DNA from 4 places in the Sediminitomix flava genome. Region 2 is predicted to be linked to each of the others. Evidence: riboswitches for the same ligand, from Rfam matches in the RefSeq annotation. Region 2 holds a riboswitch; each other region holds the start of a gene.
The links. A riboswitch is a leader RNA that binds a small molecule or an ion and turns the genes downstream of it on or off. The one in region 2 is predicted to bind S-adenosylmethionine.

Region 1 (3,195 bases), on a different contig from region 2:
CGGCTATCAAGCCATTAATCCCTGCATCATCTCTTTCTTCTTTCCAAGTTGGGTCTGCATTAATGGCTATTCTTTGTGTTTCATTAAATGCAATTCCCCAAGGAGAATGTTTTGCATTTGAAGCTACGATGATCAGATTCTCAGCTAAAGTAGGGTGTTTTACTGCCCACTCTAAAGCTTGTTGTCCTCCTAAAGAACCACCTATTAAAGTATGAATCTTTGAAATCCCCAAATCTACTCTCAGGAGATCTAGCGCATTGACCATATCACGAATTGTGATACTTGGAAAAGAATGATAATAAGGTTTATTAGTTCTAGGATTTACTGAAAGTGGTCCTGTAGAACCGTAACAAGAACCCAACACATTTGCACAAATAATGAAATGTTCGTCTGGATTAAAGATTTTATTATCCCCAAACAAACCACTCCACCAGTCCATGACATCGGCATTTCCAGTTAAAGCATGACAAGCCCAAATAATATTTGAGCCATCTTCATTGATTTTACCTGCGGTTTGGTATTCCAATTGAAATTCAGGAAGTATTTCTCCCGACTCCAGTTCAAATTCCTGCTGATATGTAAAGACTTGTGTGTGCATAATTCTGTGTAAATGTTGAAAAGCAGTCCCGAAGGACTGCCTTGGTTTTGTTTAGACTGCTAGTTCTTCATTAGCAAATGCGGCTGCAAATGCTTTTTCAAAATCAGATTTGATATCTTCAATATGTTCAATACCTACAGATACTCTCAACAATGCTGGAGTTACACCTGCGGCAGCTTGTTCTTCTTCACTCAATTGTTGGTGAGTCGTTGAAGCCGGATGAATAATTAATGTTTTAGCATCCCCTACATTTGCCAAATGACTCACTAATTCCAAAGAGTTTACAAATGTCTTAGCTTCTTCTAACCCGCCTTTCAATTCAAAAGAAAGTACTGCACCAAATCCATTGGTTAAGTATTTCTTAGCCAACTCATGGTGAGGATTATCTTTCAATCCAGGGTAATTTACTTTAGCAACAATTCCTTTTTCATCCAACCACTCCGCTAACTTTAGCGCATTGCTCACATGTCTGTCCACTCTCAAAGAAAGAGTCTCTAAACCTTGTAATAGTTGGAATGAGTTGAAAGGACTAAGTGATGGTCCAAAATCTCTTAAGCCCTCTACTCTTGCACGGATTGCAAACGCAATGTTTCCAAAAGGACTTTCAGAACCGAAAGTCTCCCAAAAATTCAATCCATGATAGCCCTCTGAAGGTTCCGAGAATTGAGGGAATTTTCCATTTCCCCAATTATAATTTCCCCCATCTACGATTACACCGCCAATCGAGGTTCCATGGCCACCAATCCACTTGGTAGCAGAAGCAGTTACGATATTAGCGCCGTGTTGTAGCGGCTTGAATAAATAACCTCCTGCACCAAAAGTATTATCCACAACTAATGGAATATCATGCTTTTTGGCTATCGCTGCTATTTTTTCAAAATCTGGAATATTGAAACCTGGGTTCCCGATGGTTTCAAGGTAAATTGCTTTTGTCTTTTCATTAATTGCTTCATCAAAAGCTTGAGGTTGATCACCATCAACAAAGTTGACTTCAATTCCTAAACGTTGAAAAGCAATTTTGAATTGATTGTAAGTTCCGCCATAGAGGTAAGTCGAGCTAACGATATTATCACCTGCTTGGCATAAGTTATTTAATGCAATGAACTGGGCAGCTTGTCCTGAAGCGACAGCTACAGCAGCTACGCCACCTTCTAGGGCAGCAATTCTTTTTTCAAAAACATCCGTAGTTGGGTTCATGATACGAGTATAGATATTCCCGAATTCCTTCAGTGCAAATAAGTTAGCACCATGGTCGGCATCCTTAAACCCGTATGAAGTCGTCTGATAAATAGGCACAGCTCTTGATCCTGTAGTAGGGTCTATATCTTGACCTGCGTGTACTTGTAAAGTATCGAAATGTAAACTTGCATTTGACATAGTAGTAATGATTTTGAAGGTGTTAAATAAGAAAATAGGTTGACACAGATGTGTCGAGAATTCCCAGATACAGATATGCCGATGTGATATACAGCAAATTGTATATGATTATTCTAGCTATTAATCGAATAGAATAGGGAATTTTAGAAAGGGTATGTATGTGACTAGCACATTCGCATTCGCAAGCGCATTCGGTACTTTGTAGAAATAAAAATTGTACCTATCAGATGATGATGTGATCCCGCAAGAACGGAAGTTTTTGTTGTAGTTGTTTTCATTATTGTTTCGATTTATATATCCTAAAACTTGATTTAGGCAAGGATTTAGCACCTTATCGTTTCTTCACTTTGGAAGGACAGGTTGCTAGAGGGTCATTGAGCCTTGTCTCTCGCCTCTTCCCTATAAACCCAGACACTAAAAAAGTGCGGTTGATCGAGAATTGATACCTCAAAACAACGGCACTTTTTTTTAGTATCCAAATAATCATTCGATTTTTTTCAAATAATCTAAATAAATCACTGAAAACATTTAAACATTTTCAATTCCATCAACTATTTAAAAAGCAAAATCAAACAAACTGAAAATCAACAACTTTAGTCAACCAAAGAAACTTGAACTAATTGATCAAAGAATTTTTCGATGAGAGGACGAATAGTTTTAGAATCGTCATAATTATTTATGATAATAGCAAAAGCAAACTCTTCCGAATCCATATTTTCAGCATAACCAGAATAAGCTAAAACGCGCTTCATACTTCCACTCTTTGCATGGATTTTTCCATTTGCAATAGAAGACCTACACATGTATTTCACCGTCCCTGACTTCCCTACAATCGGGATTGATTTTTTGAATGAATTAAAGACATTCGTACGGGTCATTTTAGATAACATCAAAGTCATTTGACGACTAGTAACACTGTTAAATCTTGATAGACCACTACCATCCTCCATATTAAATCCTGACATTGGCAAACCTCGATTCTCCCATTCATTACGAATCCTTTCAATCCCTTTTTCAGTACTCCCCTTTACTCCAAGTTTTTGATGAGAAATTGCTTTAGCCAGACATTCAGCATACAAATTATTACTCTTATGGTTGACCTCTGTAATCAAATTTGACAATGTCTCTGATTGAATTACACTTATAAGATTAAGATTCTTCTCTTCAAGATTAGATACTAATGTTTCTCCTTGAATTTCAACCCCTAAACCTTTCATATA
Region 2 (3,195 bases):
TTCTTACCATCCCCTTTTACAGTTTCAGCAAGTTCAACAAGTCTTTCTGTCGCATCATCTCTTCTATTGAGTAATACGTCCTCTACGCGTTCTAGTAGTTCTTTAGGAATCTCTTCATAGACCTCAATCATACCAGCGTTTACAATACCCATATCCAAACCTGCTTTAATTGCATGATAAAGGAATGCTGAGTGCATTGCTTCACGAACTACATTGTTACCTCTAAAAGAGAAAGAGACATTACTGATACCTCCACTCACTTTCGCATGAGGAAGATTCTGTTTGATCCAACGTGTAGCCTCAATAAAATCAACACCGTAATTATTGTGCTCATCAATACCTGTAGCAACAGTAAGTACGTTAGGGTCAAAAATGATGTCTTGTGGAGGGAAATTAACTTTCTCTACTAATATATCATATGATCTCTTACAGATTTCAATTCTTCTTTGATAACTATCCGCTTGCCCTGTTTCATCAAATGCCATGACTACTACAGCTGCTCCATATTTCTTTACCAGTTCTGCCTTTTTAATAAACTCTTCTTCTCCCTCTTTCAAAGAAATTGAGTTTACAACCCCTTTACCTTGTACACACTTCAGACCAGCTTCAATTACTGACCATTTTGAAGAGTCAATCATAATTGGTAAACGAGCAATATCTGGTTCAGATGCAATGAGGTTTAGGAATCGGGTCATGGCTTCCTCAGAATCCAACATCCCTTCATCCATATTTACATCAATCATTTGTGCACCACCTTCTACTTGGCTACGAGCAACCTCCAAAGCTTCATCGTACTTATCTTCTTTGATAAGTCTTTTAAACTTCAACGAACCAGTAACATTTGTACGCTCACCAATGTTAGCAAACATACTATCTTCTTTGATAGAAATAGGTTCTAGTCCAGATAGGTGAAGTACTGCATCTTCTTCAGGAATTTGTCTTGTTTCATGAGGACTAACTACTTCAGCAATTTTCTGAATGTGATCTGGTGTAGTACCACAACATCCACCAATAATATTTACTAGACCATTACTAGCAAAGCCTTCAATAATTTCTGCCATCTCCTCTCCTGTTTGATCGTATTGACCAAATTCGTTTGGAAGACCTGCATTTGGGTGTGCTGAGATTAGACAATTAGAGACTCTTGAAAGTTCTTGAACATAAGGCCTGAGAAGATCTGCACCTAAAGCACAGTTCAAACCTACACTAAACAAGTTTGCGTGTGAAATGGAATGCCAAAATGCTTCTGCAACCTGTCCAGAAAGCGTACGACCACTCGCGTCAGTAATAGTACCAGAAACCATTACAGGAAGTCTTTTACCATAGCTTAGATTTGGAAATTCATCAGTGATTTCAACATTACCTTTTTCTTGATCATCAAAATACTTTTCGATCGCAAATAAAGCCGCCTTACAGTTTAGCGTATCAAAAACCGTTTCGACTAGAAGTAGATCACAACCACCTTCTACTAATCCTTTGGTCTGTAAATAGTATGCATCTACAAGTTGATCGAAAGTAACGGCACGATAACCCGGATCATTCACATCTGGGGAAATGGAAGCTGTTCTGTTTGTAGGTCCCATAGAACCTGCCACATATTTAGGCTTAGAAGGATCTTCCGCTGTTAATTCATCAGCTACTTCTTTGGCTATTCTTGCAGATTCATAGTTAAGTTCATAAACTATATGTTCAAGCTTATAATCTTCCATGGCTATTGTTGTACCACTAAAGGTATTGGTTTCAACAATATCTGCCCCTGCCAAGAAATACTGTCTATGGATATCCTTAATAATATCTGGACGAGTAATAGACAATAAATCGTTGTTGCCTTTAAGGTCAGATGGATGATCAGTAAATCTATCTCCTCTAAAATCTTTTTCTTCTAATTTATGGCGTTGGATCATAGTACCCATTGCACCATCCAAAATTAGAATACGTTCTTTCGCTAAGTCTTTGATGTCTTTTTTCTCCATGCTTGCAGTCAATTCATATTTTGACACACTAATTATACAGACGCATGTGAAAACAAACAATAGAAAATTCTTGATTGATTACTAGCAACTTACATATACTTTGTAAGTAGTTTTTGGTCATAAAAAAAAGGGCAAGAAAGCCCTATTTAATCAAAATAAATCTATGATTGCTTTCACCTATCTTCCTCAGACACCTCTGAGCCGGGAATTGGCACCAAGCATGTAAAGCTTCTTGGTTGCCAAGGCATCATTGAGCCCGGTCTCTCCACCTTTCAGGATAAGTGGTACAAAGATATGTAATCAATCTTATTATTAAAATTTTATTATTGAGAAATGTAATTTCACTTAATTAATTTCTCCAATTTTGTCCTTCTCCCACAGGTTCTTTCTGTATATTCATCCAAATTCGATATTGTTCTTGTGGATCTTGGTAATTAGAACGATATGACATTACAATTTGTGGGTTACTAAATGGCTTAAAGTTATTTTTTAATTCCATTGCCCATCTTTGATTTTCGGTTTGCATATTTTTCAATGCTAAGAAAGTTGCTTTAAACTCTTCTTTGGTTTCTGGAAATGGAAAAATATCAACTTCATCCAAGTAAACTGTCATTTCGGATAAAGGTACTTTAATGAATAAATGATCCTTACCTTCAAACTCAGGTAAAGCCACCTTTACTGTTTTATATCCTTGAAAACTCACTTGAATACTATCTACAGGTTTGATCAGCATTTCTGCTCTACCATCTCCTTTCGTAATAGCTCCTGTTCTTCCTGCCAACACATGCGCTCTGTTCAACGGACGCCCTGTTTCTTTTTCGTAAACAATTACTGTTAATTTATCAGTCTTAGCTTGGTCTTGAGCAAAAGATGGGAAATAAAAGAATAGTCCTACTATGACTAAGGTTATATAATTGATGTTTCTTCTCATAAAAATCTGATTCTATATTGAAGTAATTTGCTAGTAAAATATCATTATCGGAATAAATTTAACAGTATTACTGTTTGTTGACTTTAAAAGTCATAAATTCTCTTAATGGGTTAAAACATAAGTGAATAACCTAATCAAGTAAGGTTTTGTTTTTACAGCTATAAAAAAAACAAAAAAAGGCCATAAGATTTAACTTATAGCCTTTTATACTTTAATAGAAAATCTAAGCGTATGACTCTTCTATTGTATGTACCTTTTGATTGGGTGTGAATCTAGTATATTGTCTTACTT
Region 3 (3,195 bases), on a different contig from region 2:
AGTTTTTTCTTTGAAATAGGATGAAAACGCATACCAAAATGAGAAGATACTTCTACCTTTTCCATTTTTAATGGGACGATACTTGGTTCATTATCAAAGCTTGAATTCTCTATAGAAATAGCTTGAATAAGTATACCTAGTAAAGGAATAAAAAGTAGATAGCTAAATTGTTTTAGTCTTGAGCTTTTATTATTCTGAATCATTTGTACTCGCTTTTTAAGTTTGCTTCCAAAGTTTTTACTGAGTAATAAATGTTTATTCTCTACCTGTGAAAGCATTAATTTTAAATAATTAACCTCCGACTCATTTCTTGAAAGCACCTTTTGATCTGCTAAATATTCATGAAGAATGTTGAAAGAATTTTTAAGGACAAAAGCAAAAGGGTTACACCAAAACAAAATGGTATAACATTCTAGTAAGATGCTATCAAAAGAGTGGAGCTGTCGGACATGAGCTTGTTCATGTGTAATAATAGACTTAATACCATCTATTGACTTATAATTGGACGGTAAAAAAATCCAATGAAAGAAAGAGAAAGGGGCAGAAGGGTGATTTGTTAAATAAAAGGTATTTCCTTTAATTTCTGTCTTTAAAGCTGAACTTCTGATCGAAATCAACTGTCTAAATTGAATTATAAACCTTATTAAAAACAATATCACACCAAATATATAGATGACAAATAGCAGTGTACTCCATTCAAACGACATTGCTTGTGACACTTCTAATACATCTATATTTTGAGAATTTTCGATTTTCTCAAAATCTTCTATCCATAATGTATATTTCTTTAAATTATCTTCAATAGGAATATCAAAAGATACTAGTGGTCCAAGAATTGAACTTATCAGAATCAAATAAAGAATCCCTCTATTTAACTGATGGAAAGTAGCCTTCTGGAAGAGTACACGAAAAAATAGATATGGTATGGTCATCAATACACTCGACTTCCATAGAAAGTGTAAAAACTCGATCATTTTGTTTTTTTCTTTTGATCTATTTTATCTTCAACCATTCTTTTAATTTCCTCAAGTTCAGAAATACTTAAATCTTCACTCTCTGTAAAAAAAGAAGCAAAACCCGATAAAGAACCATTAAAAAATGACTTGACTATTCCTTTGAAATGTGATCCAAAATATTCCTTTTTCGACACCAAAGGATAATATTCATTTACCTTACCGTAAGTATTAAATCCCAAGAAACCTTTTTTAGTCAACACACGAATCACAGTTGAGATAGTCGTATATGCTGGTTTAGGCTCTGGAAATTGGGCTACAATATCTTTTAGATATGCTTTTTCAAGCTTCCATACATATTGCATAATTTGTTCTTCTGCCTTTGTCAATTCTTTCATGACTGCAATATAATTACTTTTGTAGTTATAAAACTATTTTTATAGTCATAAAAGATTAAAAAAATATTTGTTATTGTTTTTCAGATTCTAAAACAAAAGATTCTATTCTCCGTTTTAAAAGGATATCTCAATAAATTTCAGTCTAACAATTAAACTTTATTAACTTTTATTTGATAAAGAAGATCTAAAGCTTCAAATTTGCAATAGCATCAAGAATCTTTAAAGATACCAACCGAGCAAAAGAGCCACGGTGGTTGAAGGATGTGGTCAGTATAGACAAAAAAATGTACTCCCTTCACTTGAGGCCATTTCATTGTTTCACTTTTTAAATCAAAACAACATGGCACTTGATATAATCGAAAGAAAAACCGTAGAATTTAAAGAGAAGTTTTCCACAGAAAGCGCTCAAAAATTAGTTGATCGATTCAATTACTTAGTAGCAGATAAAGGATGGAATATAATAAAACAAGCATATATCCATACACTACAAAGTGAAATTATAAGTCGTGATCTAATTAAAGATCCAGAAGAAAAACAAATTATTGCCCACTCTATATATCATCCAATTGAATTGAGTGATGGGCATATTCAACTTGTTAGATAATAAAAAAGAGTCCTTTTAATGAATAATTTAAAGGACTCTGTTATTTAATTCCTAGATCATCATTTATTCAGACGCCCACTTAGGGTTTAATTTCAATATTTCATGATATACAGGACAATCTTTATCGTGAGCTCCTTTTAAATATCCTGTACTCATCAGAAATTCATTAGTAATCTCACCTCCTGTAAACTTGAATGTCTTTTTAAATAATTTCACCCACTCTTCTTTTGTCTTTGGGTGATTCAAGTCTAGCCAATTTTTAAATGAACCATGTTCTTTTTGTAATCCCAAAATCACATTTGCATTATGAATAGCTGCATTGACTTTTAGTTTATTCCTAATTATTCCCTTATCAGATAGAAGCCTTTCTCTATCTCCTTCTGAGTAATTTGCTACAACTTCAATCTCATATTGATCATAAGCCTCATAGAAATTCTCTTTTTTATTCAAAATTGTTGTCCAAGAGAGTCCTGCTTGATTTATCTCTAAAATCAATCTACCAAACAACTCATTATCCGATTCTAAAGGAAATCCATACTCATGATCATGGTAAAATCTATTTACATCATCTTCTTTCATCAAAGCTACAGCTTGACAATATGATTTTGGCTTTGGCTCCATCTTCTAGTATTATTATATTTTATTCTAATAAAATTATAAAATAAATAGACAATTACTAGAATTATGCAAAGGATTTAATGTAGATGATCTGAAGTGTTTTCAAAGATGTTCTGATGTTCCGTCATTTTACCCATTATAGACTTCATCACTCGAACTCTCGCCCAACGCGGTAAAAAATCAAGAGAGTAAATGAGCAGTTTTGTGAGTAAACCAGGAAGTACAGTACTTTTTCTACCTAAAGCTTTGAGTATAGGAACTCCAATCATACTCGTGGAAAGTGCCATATTCATTTTCATATCTGCTCGTTCTGAGAATGGTGTTTTAACGGGCCCAGGTGCAGCTGCTAAAACGTCCACATTATGGTCTTTCATTTCATAAGATAATCCTTCAGCTAATGATTGAACATATGCTTTACTTGCAGCATAATTTGAAGCTAAAGGAACTCCTTGAAAGCTTACCAAAGAACTTAATAATATAATTCCCCCTCTCCTTTCTTCAGCAAATCTTTTGGCGAAGTGATAATTAAGCTTTAAGACTGCAGCACAGTTTACTTGAAGCATATTTAATTCCTTTTTAAGGTCTGAGTGAATCAACTTCCCAGAAGTACCAAAACCAGCAG
Region 4 (3,195 bases), on a different contig from region 2:
GTACAGCGCTTTCACTTGCTCTTCATCGCCTTCAAGTACCTGAAGAAAATACTCATCTGAACACAACAGCATTCCTGAGATTTTCTTGTCAGCATTGTTGGTTTGACTTTTTTTCAAGATTTCAAACAATTCATCATCTGATAGTTCTTCTGAACGAGTACTCGAATAACATAGATAGTAGATCATTTTTAAAACTGTTTAAGTGAATGATACTCCAATATCTATGATCTGCTTTTTTATTTTCAGTCAATTTCGAGCACTTTTTTACATAAGAATGATTTCAGTTTGAATACAAGAATCAATCAATTTCTCGATTGAAAACCTCTTGAATATGCCTCGCATTATCTCCTTCAATTTTATTAATTCGCTGTATCGTGTGAGGTGAGGCTTCAAAAATATGCTTAAAAATAATCCACTCAACTCGTTCGGTATGGGGCGGTGTGGTAAGTGAACCTCTATAATGAAAAAATGCAAAATCCTTACTTTTGTCAAGCCCTTTGGCAAGAGAACGAACATCTAGAGATTTAGCAGGCAATACAACTCTATCCCCTACTTTGTCTGGAATTCGTTCGATCAATTCTTTAAAGAAATTAGGATCTGTTCCTTCTTTAAAAAGCACAGCTAAAACTAAGTAATTTTTAGAACCATCCTTATTAGTATTTGAATGTACCAAATGCATTTCCATTGGATATGTCACACCATCTATCAAATGTTCTGACGGAGTATGAAAGTGAAGTTGGTCAAAATTGTACTCTATTCCATCAAAACTAAACGTACTTCCAGGTTCATATTCTACTTTTACCGTTTTGCCTTCATTGATAAGTTGGTGAGGTTTATCTGTGATATGTGTATAATTATAATAAATCGTATGTGTTGAATCGTCTTCTTCGGAGGTTACTATATTTATAGGTGATTGTAACTTCCCATGCCCTTTCTCTACAGAAAGGTAATGTGTTTGTTTGAGATGATTATCGGCAACAGTTTCGTCTTTGGGAGAATGTTTACAAGCTATAAAAAAGCTACATAGCAAAAAGAGAATGATACTTTTCATATGATTTTTAATACATAAACATCATTTTCTTCTTGAATAATTCAGACCTACATTCATCTAAATCACAATAGTTTATCCAATTCTGAAACTCTTCGTGAAAATCCTTTTATTGAATCTTTCTAAATAAAATTGGTGACACAATAGAATTTATATACCTTTGTATAGCTTATCAAGAAAGACCGAGGGACTGGGCCCGATGAAGTCTTAGCAACCCCCTTCCAAATAGGCAGGTGCTAATTCCCATTTCTGACAAGAGTCAGGAGAAGATAAGTTTCATCCTACCGATATGGACTCTTCTTTTTTGATAGCGTTTTGGATTGCACCGTGCACTATCATTTTCTGTATAAAATTTAGTGCTTTTCATTGGAATGTGATTTTTGATCTAAGAAAAATATAGGTTCTTGACCAAACAAATCTACATTGTAAGCTGTTTAGCATCGGAACAATAGTTCACGAGATATCCAGAATCTAAATAAAAGTTGATTTAAATTTAATAACTCAAGAATGGCATACCTATTCACATCTGAATCGGTGTCTGAAGGGCACCCTGATAAAGTTGCTGACCAAATCTCAGACTCAGTCTTAGACGCAATGTTGTCTCAAGACCCAGACTCTCGTGTTGCTTGTGAGACGCTCGTAACTACAGGGCTTGCAGTATTAGCTGGAGAAATCACAACAAAAGCATACGTAGAAATCCCTGATATTGTACGCGAGACAATTAATAATATAGGTTATAACAAAGATAATTATCAATTCTCTGGAGACTCTTGTGGTGTTCAAGTGGCACTGCACAGTCAATCACCTGATATTGCACAAGGTGTAAATGAAGGAGAAGGAGTTGATAAAGAGCAAGGAGCAGGAGATCAAGGGATGATGTTTGGTTATGCCACAAATGAGACTCCAGAATATTTGCCTACAGCTTTGGCATTCTCTCACCGTTTGGTAAAGGAATTGGCTAACATCCGTAAAAATGAATCTGATGTAATGCCATATCTTCGCCCTGATGCAAAAGCTCAAGTAACGATTGAGTATAATGAAGACGGTAAACCAAAGCGTGTTCATACAATTGTTGTTTCTACTCAACACGATGATTTTGCAGCAGAAGAAGAAATGTTAGCAAAAATTGCTGAGGATGTAAAAGAGCATGTTATTGCTAGAGTAATTCCTGCTGAATTATTAGACGGAGATACAATCTATCACATCAACCCTACAGGTAAATTTGTGATTGGTGGACCTCACGGTGATGCAGGTTTGACTGGTCGTAAAATTATTGTAGATACTTACGGTGGTAAAGGTGCTCACGGTGGCGGTGCATTTTCAGGAAAAGATCCTTCTAAAGTAGACCGTTCGGCTGCTTATGCTGCTCGTCACATCGCGAAAAACGTAGTTGCAGCAGGATTGGCAGACGAAGCGTTGGTACAAGTTGCTTATGCAATTGGTATCTCAAATCCAGTATCTTTGAATATCAATACTTATGGTACAGCTAAAGTAGGTCTTTCTGATGTAGAAATTGCGGCTAAACTTTCTCAAATTTTCGATATGCGTCCTAAAGCAATTATCGATCGTCTGGGATTGAAAAACCCTATCTATACTCCAACGGCAGCTTACGGGCACGTAGGTCGTTCTCCTTACACTGCTGAAGTAGAATTCAACACAGTTGATATCACTGAAGTTGATGGTGTTAAGACAGAAATCCGTAAGAAAGAACTTAAAGAAGTTGAGTTCTTCACTTGGGAAAAGACAGATTATGTAGGAAAAATTAAAGACGATTTTAGCCTTTAATCTTCCAAATCATATACATTTGAACCCCAATCTACTTGTTAGGTTGGGGTTTTTCACTTTTTCACCCTTTGGGTAAATGTAGAGATTGATATTTATGAAGAAGATTATCTTTTTTGTTACCAGCCTTTTATACTTCACCTTTCAAGCAAATGCTCAAGTTGCTTTAGATCAAAAAGTAAGTTCGTACACATGTGATTGCTTACGAAATTATGCTCCTGAAGAAATTGACGATGAGATAATGGAAAATTGTATTTCAGAAGCAATGAAAGCAGTAGCTCCAGAAATGACACAAGTGCAAATCAAAGCCCTTGAACAAGTCGATAATATGTGGGCACTTATTGAAAATGTAACCAAACAAGTTT

Region 1: linked by a shared signal. The riboswitch ahead of BC781_RS07650 (O-acetylhomoserine aminocarboxypropyltransferase/cysteine synthase family protein) and the one ahead of metH (methionine synthase) in region 2 are both predicted to bind S-adenosylmethionine.
Region 3: linked by a shared signal. The riboswitch ahead of BC781_RS18365 (hypothetical protein) and the one ahead of metH (methionine synthase) in region 2 are both predicted to bind S-adenosylmethionine.
Region 4: linked by a shared signal. The riboswitch ahead of metK (methionine adenosyltransferase) and the one ahead of metH (methionine synthase) in region 2 are both predicted to bind S-adenosylmethionine.

Annotation. Positions count from the first base shown of each region.
Region 1 covers NZ_QGDO01000002.1:77,588-80,782, forward strand. Annotated here, with positions in the region: gene metX (homoserine O-acetyltransferase MetX) at 1-598, opposite strand, end outside; gene BC781_RS07650 (O-acetylhomoserine aminocarboxypropyltransferase/cysteine synthase family protein) at 650-1,975, opposite strand; SAM riboswitch class I at 2,263-2,383, opposite strand; gene dacB (D-alanyl-D-alanine carboxypeptidase/D-alanyl-D-alanine endopeptidase) at 2,569-3,195, opposite strand, start outside.
Region 2 covers NZ_QGDO01000007.1:270,613-273,807, forward strand. Annotated here, with positions in the region: gene metH (methionine synthase) at 1-1,973, opposite strand, end outside; SAM riboswitch class I at 2,148-2,257, opposite strand; gene BC781_RS21640 (peptidase associated/transthyretin-like domain-containing protein) at 2,323-2,904, opposite strand; gene BC781_RS21645 (formyltransferase family protein) at 3,128-3,195, opposite strand, start outside.
Region 3 covers NZ_QGDO01000005.1:223,651-226,845, reverse strand. Annotated here, with positions in the region: gene BC781_RS18375 (M23/M56 family metallopeptidase) at 1-974, opposite strand, end outside; gene BC781_RS18370 (BlaI/MecI/CopY family transcriptional regulator) at 971-1,351, opposite strand; SAM-I-IV-variant riboswitch at 1,553-1,645, shown strand; gene BC781_RS18365 (hypothetical protein) at 1,692-1,955, shown strand; gene BC781_RS18360 (DNA-3-methyladenine glycosylase I) at 2,019-2,576, opposite strand; gene BC781_RS18355 (SDR family NAD(P)-dependent oxidoreductase) at 2,651-3,195, opposite strand, start outside.
Region 4 covers NZ_QGDO01000002.1:1,220,526-1,223,720, forward strand. Annotated here, with positions in the region: gene BC781_RS12025 (BLUF domain-containing protein) at 1-186, opposite strand, end outside; gene BC781_RS12030 (carbonic anhydrase family protein) at 299-1,051, opposite strand; SAM riboswitch class I at 1,215-1,324, shown strand; gene metK (methionine adenosyltransferase) at 1,556-2,833, shown strand; gene BC781_RS12040 (tetratricopeptide repeat protein) at 2,928-3,195, shown strand, end outside.